DNA from 2 places in the Exiguobacterium sp. U13-1 genome. Region 2 is predicted to be linked to the other one. Evidence: predicted binding sites of a transcription regulator. Region 2 holds the regulator's gene; the other holds the start of a gene.
What was found. Region 2 encodes LexA, which represses DNA repair genes until DNA is damaged. Its sites were predicted from a motif close to CGAACATATGTTCG; they were not measured.

Region 1: ESP131_RS03975 (NUMOD4 domain-containing protein) is a predicted target of LexA. The motif match lies at 2,339-2,352, and genes of this name have one in related genera.

What each region holds. Positions count from the first base shown of each region.
Region 1 is NZ_CP015731.1:745,183-749,614, forward strand. It holds gene ESP131_RS03955 (bifunctional transcriptional activator/DNA repair enzyme AdaA) at 1-279, shown strand, start outside; gene ESP131_RS03960 (DNA alkylation repair protein) at 276-1,322, shown strand; gene ESP131_RS03965 (GNAT family N-acetyltransferase) at 1,323-1,664, shown strand; gene ESP131_RS03970 (AAA family ATPase) at 1,701-2,279, opposite strand; gene ESP131_RS03975 (NUMOD4 domain-containing protein) at 2,412-2,939, shown strand; gene ESP131_RS03980 (methyl-accepting chemotaxis protein) at 2,988-4,432, opposite strand, start outside.
Region 2 is NZ_CP015731.1:1,595,384-1,599,815, forward strand. It holds gene glpK (glycerol kinase GlpK) at 1-1,073, opposite strand, end outside; gene ESP131_RS08095 (MIP/aquaporin family protein) at 1,117-1,818, opposite strand; gene ESP131_RS08100 (metal-binding protein) at 2,005-2,475, opposite strand; gene lexA (transcriptional repressor LexA) at 2,507-3,121, opposite strand; gene yneA (cell division suppressor protein YneA) at 3,330-3,620, shown strand; gene ESP131_RS08115 (YneB family resolvase-like protein) at 3,666-4,319, shown strand.

The DNA.
Region 1 (4,432 bases), 850 kb from region 2:
CGGTACGGGACACCCTTTCAACGCCGCGTCTGGGAAGAACTCGAGCGGATTCCGAGTGGGGAGACGATCTCGTACCAAGAGCTGGCGATCCGGATCGGTCAACCGACTGCTGTTCGTGCCGTCGCACGAGCGAATGGAGCGAACCAACTGGCAATCGTCATTCCGTGCCATCGGGTCATTCGGACGAATGGAGATTTAGGTGGATACGCGGGTGGACTCGCACGCAAGGAAACATTGCTCAAACTGGAGCGCACACAGAGAGGACTGGATGAAGGATGAGTTTGATTAAAGATGTATTTTCACCGAGTTGGCTCGACCGCTTAGGAGCAGCGGTCGATGTACCGGATTTTCGAAGACGAGTCGAGCAGGGAGACTGGGAAGAACTCGCGTTTAAACAACGTGTCCGTCGTGTGGCGGAGACGCTAGAGACGATCTTGCCACCGTTTCCGGATGCAGCGGGGGATCTAGAGCGACTCGCACCGCAGTTTACCGGGCTACCGGGAATTGTTTTTCCAGAGTATGTCGAACGAACGGCAGACCTTTCTGATTGGTCGCTTGCGTTAGCGACCCTTGCCAAGTTGACGCCGCATTCGACGTCGGAGTTCGCCGTTCGTCGCTTTTTACTTGCTGATCAGGAACGTTATCTTAAGCAGGCACTCAAATGGACAAGATCAGACGATGAACACGTTCGGCGTTTAGCGTCCGAAGGGACACGACCACGTCTACCATGGGGACAAGCGATTCCACGTTTGATTGCTGACCCGCGTCCAGCATTACCGATTCTTGACGCCTTACTACAGGATCCGTCACTCTACGTCCGAAAAAGTGTCGCCAATCATTTGAATGATATTTCAAAGACACATCCACAATACTTGATCGAGCGAATCGAACGTCACTTAGGAACAGATCCGAACACGGACTGGATTTTGCGCCACGCCTCCCGGACGTTACTGAAGCGCGGAAACCCAGATGTGTTGCAGTTGTTCGGACACGTTACGCAAGGTGAGGTCGAGGTGACGGACTTAGTCGCCTCACCGGTGACGATTGGTCAAGAGTTACAATTTTCGTTTCAAGTGCACAGTTCCGTTGAACAACGTCTGCGTCTTGAATACGCGATCGATTACGTCAAACAACGTGGAACGAGTCGGAAGGTGTTTCAACTGCGGGAGCGGGAAGTCAAAGGTGTCTTACAAGTCGAACGACGCCAATCGTTTCGGAACATGACGACGCGTGTCCATTATCCCGGGACACATACATTGACGATTTTGATCAACGGAGAGGCTTACGCGACAGCAACGTTCGAGGTCGAGGAGGAGAGCTGAATGCAAGAGAGACATCCGGATTTTACGACGTCACGGTTGTTTGTCGAAGCAACGGATGAAGAATCGGGTTGTAAGTGGACGCTGCATGCGTTACGTGAGAAAACGATCATCGGAACGATTACCTTCACATGGAATGCATCGACCGGAAACTTACGTTATACGACGACTGATGAGGATGATCAGCACGGATACATCACAGAAGCGTTGACGTCGATTTTGTCGTATCTCGCGCGGACGTTATTACTGACGCGTATTTACGGCGAAGCGGGCAGTGCGGCGGTCTGGCGTCGGAACGGATTCCAGTTGCAGGCGAATCGATATGAACGTGAACTTCATCATTAAAGCCCCGCCTGCTTGAGCAGGACGGGGCTTTAGTGATTAGACCATTGTTTTGGACCAGTTGAAATGATCGCAAATCGCTTCCGCACTTTCACGTGCACTTAACTGTTCCGTATCGAGGAAGAGATAGTTGACGTCCGGTAGTTCGCCTGGCAGCGAACGTGTCCGATATCCGTCTGCCGTCTCACGTAAGTCCTGTTCAGAAGCAGCGAGATCGCGCTTCGTTACTTTATGCGTCAATCGGTTTTCCGTCGTGTTCCGATGCAGGCGTGTTGCGACTGGCGCATCCAGTTCCACGATATAGACGTCAGCACCTGCTTGTTCGAATAATTCGACCGTCTCTTCGATGAACTCAAGACCACCGCCTTCGACGCCGAATAGACAGAGGAATGTAAACAGGACACCTTCAAGCGAACTGTTAGCCATTTCCTTGAACATTTCGCGGCGGATCGTATCCTTTAAGCGATGGTGTGCGGGTTCTGAGAAATCAAAATAAGGCAATAACAGGTCGATCGTCTGGTGGTTATGGAAGACTTTCATCTCCGTCAACCGTTCGATTTCCTGACCGATCGTCATCTTTCCGACCGCTTGGGGACCAAGTAACAAGACAAATTTCATGGACGAACCTCATTTCCTTTTTCTGCTAAGAATAGCACATTCCGACGAGTGACATCACTAGAACGTTTGTTCGTAATTTGATATAATTCAAGTATGAAGTCCCGTCGTGTCCTTGTCTGAAGGAGGACAAACATGCAAGAACAATGGAAAGCCGTCATCGGCTATGTAGGTATATATGAAGTCTCGTCGCTAGGTCGCGTAAGGTCTCTCGACCGGACGATCGTGACATGTCGTGGTGTTCGGCAACGCCGAAAAGGCGTCTTGCTCCGTCCACGGCTCAATCGGGAAGGATACCGGAAAGTCACGCTCTATCAACGTGGTCGAGGAGAACGGATGCAGGTCGGTTTACTCGTCGCACAAGCCTTTCTGACGACAGACGTCACAGAAGCACGACTCGTCCGGCGCAACGGTAAACGTGCTGACGATCAGTTGTCGAATTTAGACGTTCTGCCTTCGATTGATCAGCAGTATACTGAACTGCTTGGTGAGTTCGACTTCTTATTAGGTCAACATGTGACGCTGTCACCGTTTCAGATTCGAACGATTCGCGCGCTGTACGAAAAAGGGAAAACGATTCGTCAATTGGCAGAGCAGTATCAGGTGACGGAGAACCGGATTCGCAACATCATTGATAAGAAGGAAGCACGTTATATCGGCTGAGAACAGAGGAAAGGAGCGTTTACCAGAGATGGTAGGCGCTCCTTTGATTTAAGACGATTGTTCGCCGGCACGAACGGTCTGTTGCAACGAACTGATCCGTGACTCGAGTACCGTGCTATGTGTCTTCAGTTCTGTTTGCTGGGTTACATGGTGTTGCATCTGTTCCCCGAGCACCTGGCTGTAGGATGAGAGCTCCGACATCAACTGCTGAACCGACTGTAGATGTTCCTGCATGTTCGACTGAACATCTGCGACGATCTGGCGTTGGTGTTCCACGGTACCCAGTGTCGTCTCGATCGTCGTCGCTTCGGTCAGCATCTGTTTTAAATGCTCCGTTGCCGTCTCGAGTTGTTGCGACGTCGAAAGAAAACGTTCCGTCATTTGCGAGAGTGCTTGTTCGACTTGATCGAGCCCCGCCGTCCACATCTGATTGACCTGCCGAATATGGTCCGTACTCGTCCTAATATCGATCGCTAGTTTTTCGACCTCCTTAGCGACGACCGTGAAGCCGCGACCAGCTTCTCCGGCACGGGTTGCCTCAATCAGCGCGTTCAGCGACAAACGGCGTGTCTCTTCAGCAACACGCTGAATGTGCGAGATTGAGGTATCCATCTGCTGCTGTAGGTGTGAGGTCTGTTGCAAAATCTGCTCTGTCGTCGTGGATTGTTCCTTCAACAACTGGCTTTCCTCTTGTAAGGTCTCAAGTGTCGTGTGATTCGTCTGAACAGTCTGTTGAAAACGGGTTACGGCATGTTGACTGTTCAGAAGTGTCGTTTGCATTTCGCTTAACGCATCGTGTCCTTGGGCAGTCAAACGTGTCGAAGCGACGATCGTCTGATCCATCTGCGTCGATTGCGCAAGTAAAGAACCGGCGACTTCATCGACAGCTTGGACTGATTGATCCATCGCGGATAAGCGCGAGGAAAAGTGGGGCTGGACGGATTCAAGTTCCTGACTGGCTTGTTGCATCTCCGTCGTTAAGTCATTAATTTGTTGCATCAACTGATTGTATTGAAACGTCAGCTGTTGTAACTCAAAGGTCGTCGTCTTGAGCGTTAACGGACGATACGATCGCTTCGCATGCGCTTCTTCAATCTGTAAGGCGAGTTTCGATAACGGTGCCAGTTGGCGTTGAATCCGCCAGCGGATCAAGAGGCTGATGCTGACAAGTGTGATCACACTGACCCAGACGAGTGTCCAAGCTAAATCTCGAGCTGGGGCGATTAATTTATCACGATCGGTTGTCAGCAAGATGACGTCATCGAGTTCTGGAATCGTCATCGCTACTAGAAACAGATCTTGATGCGAAAAGGCATATGTACGTGCATTCTTTAAGTGCTGTAGTAGTTGTTTTCGTTTTGCTGGTTCGAGTGTCAACGGTCGGAATGCCTCACTCGTGTTCAAACTTTGAAAGCGAACCGTGTAGTCGTCACGTGATAAGTCGGTTCGCTGTTGCTGTTGCAATCGTTTGATGGCACGCGAGCGGTCTTTCG
Region 2 (4,432 bases):
GAATCCCAGTATGGCGCACCAAGACCAACGAAGGCAGGAACGACATAAACACCGTCTGTTGAGTCGACTTTCGTTGCGTAACCTTCTGAATCTTTCGCATTTTTCAGCATACGGAGTCCATCACGGAGCCACTGGATCGCAGAACCAGCGACGAAAATAGAACCTTCCAGCGCATATTCCACTTTTCCATCGACGCCCCAAGCGATCGTCGTCAAGAGTCCATGATCAGAAGAAACGGCTTTCTCGCCTGTGTTCATGAGCATGAAGCAACCTGTTCCGTATGTGTTTTTCCCTTCACCCGCTTCGAAGCACGTTTGACCGAAGAGTGCTGCTTGTTGGTCACCCGCAATACCAGCGATTGGCACTTCGTAACCGAAGAAGTGATACGGTACCGTTTTGTCGTAGACTTCACTCGACTGACGAACTTCTGGCAACATGGAAGCAGGAACACCGAGGATATCGAGTAACTCTTCATCCCATTTTTGTTCGTAGATGTTATACATCAATGTTCGTGAAGCGTTCGTGTAGTCCGTGATGTGCGTTTTTCCACCAGACAGTTTCCAAACGAGCCACGTATCGATCGTACCGAAGAGCAATTCACCGTTCTCTGCTTGCTCACGTGCACCTTCGACATTGTCGAGGATCCATTTAACTTTTGTGCCAGAGAAGTAGGCATCAATCAGAAGTCCTGTTTTGTCGCGGAACTTCTGGTTCAAACCTTGTTCTTTTAAGTCGTCACAGATACCAGACGTTTGACGCGATTGCCAAACGAGTGCGTGATAGACCGGTCTGCCTGTTTCTTTGTTCCAGACAACTGTTGTTTCACGTTGGTTCGTGATGCCGATTCCAGCGATTTGCTCAGGTTTGATATCTGCTGTCCCGAGTGCTTCGGCCATGACGGCAAGAATCGAACCCCAGATTTCGTTTGCATCATGCTCGACCCAGCCTGGTTGTGGGAAGTACTGTTTGAATTCCCGTTGTGCCGAGTTGACGATTTTCCCATCGTGATCGAAGATGATCGCACGTGAGCTTGTCGTACCTTGGTCGAGTGCTAGGATATACTTGTTTTCCATTTCGAAATCCCCCTTGAGCGGTATGTGTTAGTGAGATGTGATCTTAGTAGATCAATTGATAGATGAACACGGCAATCGCTCCACCGATGATCGGACCGACGACAGGAATCCATGAATAGCCCCAGTCAGATGAACCTTTATTCGGAATCGGTAGGATAGCGTGCGCGATACGCGGTCCAAGGTCACGAGCCGGGTTGATGGCATACCCTGTTGTACCACCGAGCGAGAGACCGATAACGACGACGAGTAAACCGACGATGAGTGGTTTTAAGCCATCTCCGAACGTTGTTAAACCAAGTGCCAAGATACCGAAGACGAGAACAAATGTCCCGATGATCTCAGAAATCAAGTTCGACGGCGTATGACGAATCGCTGGACCTGTTGCGAACACACCGAGTTTTGCAGCTTGATCATCAGTCGCTTCAAAATGTTTCATGTAATGAAGCCAAACGAGAATGGCGCCGATGAAAGCTCCGACAAGTTGTCCGGCAATGTAGATCGGAACGTCTGCCCACGGTAGGTCAGAGTTCAAAGCAAGTGCAATCGTCAATGCGGGGTTCAAGTGTGCTCCACTTTCAGCAGCGACGAATGCTGCTGTCATGACGGCAAGACCCCAAGCGAATGTGATGACGATCCATCCGCTGTTTTCCGATTTCGTCTTTTTCAAGACGACACCGGCGACGACTCCATCCCCGAGCAGGATGAGGATCATCGTACCGATCATTTCCAATACAAAGTTATTCATGCAAAAACCCTCCCTTTGGATTAAAGCAGATAATGGCCTTTCTACTTTAAATTACTCCGAATTGAGAACGTTTTCAATACATATAATTGAAATATAGGAATGGAAATTTTTTATTTTGATGTTTAAAGATACGAAAAAGTGGATAAGAAAACACCTCATTCTGCTTGCAAGCAAGCAAAAGAGGTGTTACCGACGACGTTTTTTTCTTTTTTTAGGTCGAAACCAACTGCTGGAATAATCTAGTAGGATATGAATCGTACTTGCCACCATGATACCGACGACGAATGCAGGCAAGGAAGCGAACCACGAATCAATCGTAGCAGAATCAAGAACCTGAAAATATAGACTTAAAAATAGTAGCGGAATCAGAATCGCAGCACTGTAAAGAAGCCGGATGATGTCTCCGATGATCAGTCCATGTGACCAGATCGATCGGTGAGGCATGATCTTGACATACGGCATCCACAAGACTCGAAATGGTCCAAAGCGATAATACGGTTCTGACTTTAAATCGAGGTCGGGTGACAACCAAAGAGTACCAACAGCGATGCCAATGGCGGTCGGTAACCAATCGGTTTGTTGCGTTGCGACCGAATACGCAACGTAACCCGTCAGTGCGACGGTATTGACGGTATCATGTACATTTCCTGAAGGCATGAAAAAAGACCAGTCGTAACTGGTCCCTCCGTCAATGAATCGTCCGATACACGCCGATTACCTTACCAAGAATGGAGACATTATCGAAATACATCGGATCCATCGAGTCATTTTCTGGTTGTAGACGTACCTGTTGATCTTCTAAGAAGAACCGTTTCACCGTCGCTTCGCTATCTTCGGTCATAGCTACGACGATTTCTCCGTTTTCTGCTGTGTTTTGTTGGCGCACGATGACACGATCGCCGTCAAGAATACCTGCGTTAATCATCGATTCACCATCGATCGTTAACATGAAGACCGTTTCGTTTCCTACATAATGTGCAGGGAGTGGGAACTGTTCTTCGATGTTTTCAATCGCTGTAATCGGAAGACCCGCTGTGACTTTCCCGATGACGGGAACATGGACGATGGCTTCCGTGATTTCTTCAGGCTTATCAAGCAATATCTCAATCGCACGTGGTTTCGTCGGGTCACGGCGAATCATTCCCCGTTTCTCGAGTCGATCCAAATGACCGTGTACCGTCGAGCTAGACGCGAGTCCGACTGCTTCTCCGATTTCACGAACTGATGGTGGATACCCCTTCAGTTTCACTTCAGAGACGATGTAGTCGAGAATCTCTTGTTGGCGCTTAGACATTTTCCGCATACGAATTGCCACCTCTTTCTGGATTGAAGTTTGAAATGTAAGAATATATGTTTCTAGATTCACTATAACATAGAACAAATGAGCGTACAAACAATTGTTCGACATTTTGTGTTGACCGAACACGGGTTCTGTGTTTATTATGAGTTATGCGAACAATTGTTCCGCGAACATTTATTCTAAATCATTCATTTCATATTTGGAGGGATTCATGATGATTCATACGATTCGTACTCATGCTTTTTCAATTCTCTTCTATGCATTAAGTATTGCCTTCGTGATCTTTTTACTCACACCACGCCCGGATGAAAAGGTAGCGCAACTGATGACCGCTTCCGTTACGGTCGATGAGAACGCTACAGTCGAACAAATTGCTGAAGTCTACAATGATGGTTCGATGTCAGATGAAGAATACGTCAACTGGTTGATCAAAAATAATGATGTCGAGACAAAACACGTCATCTCAAAAAGCAAAATCGTTGTACCAATCGCACAACAATGACAAAATGGAAAAGTTGTGAAAGAACGAACAGGGATGTGAGGTACGATGAAGGTCGTGATTTATTGTCGGGTGTCGACCGAAAAAGAAGCACAAGATAGTTCGATTGAACGCCAACGGATGGAGCTTTCCAAGGTCGCGTCTCAAAAGGGTTTTGATGTCATAGACATCGTCTCTGAAAAAGAGAGTGGATATGACGTTGATCGGGAAGGAATGCTGACGGTTCTTGACCATGTGACACGTGATGCGGTAGATGCGGTACTCGTGACAGATGACACACGAATTGGTCGGGGGAATGCGAAAATCGCTATTTTGCACACGTTTAAGAAGCACGGTGTTCGGTTGATGACACTTGATTCCGATGGAGAATACCAGCTTGCGGATGCAGAAGCAATGGTCCTTGAGATTGTCTCACTGGTGGAAGAATATCAACGGAAACTGCATAACGCAAAAATTGCGCGCGGCATGCGGCGAGCTGTTGAACAAGGCTTTCGCCCGGAACGAAATCTGAATCGCCAAGGAGAGAACTCTGGGCGTAGTCGAAAGGACGTACCGATCGAAGAAATCGTACGTCTTCGAGAGCTCGGACTGACGTTTTCAGATATCGCCATCACCTTGCGTGGGATGGGACATGATATTTCAAAAGCAACGGTCAATCGTCGATATCTTGAATACCGCGAACTGACACCTAGCCCGGAATGAAGAGCAAGTTACCCGTCGACTGACGCGGTTAACTTGCTTTTTTTTATAGCCTCTTTTAAAGTAAGGATACAATTGAACAACTCAAGTTTGAGTCGTACAGAAAGAGGGATTCC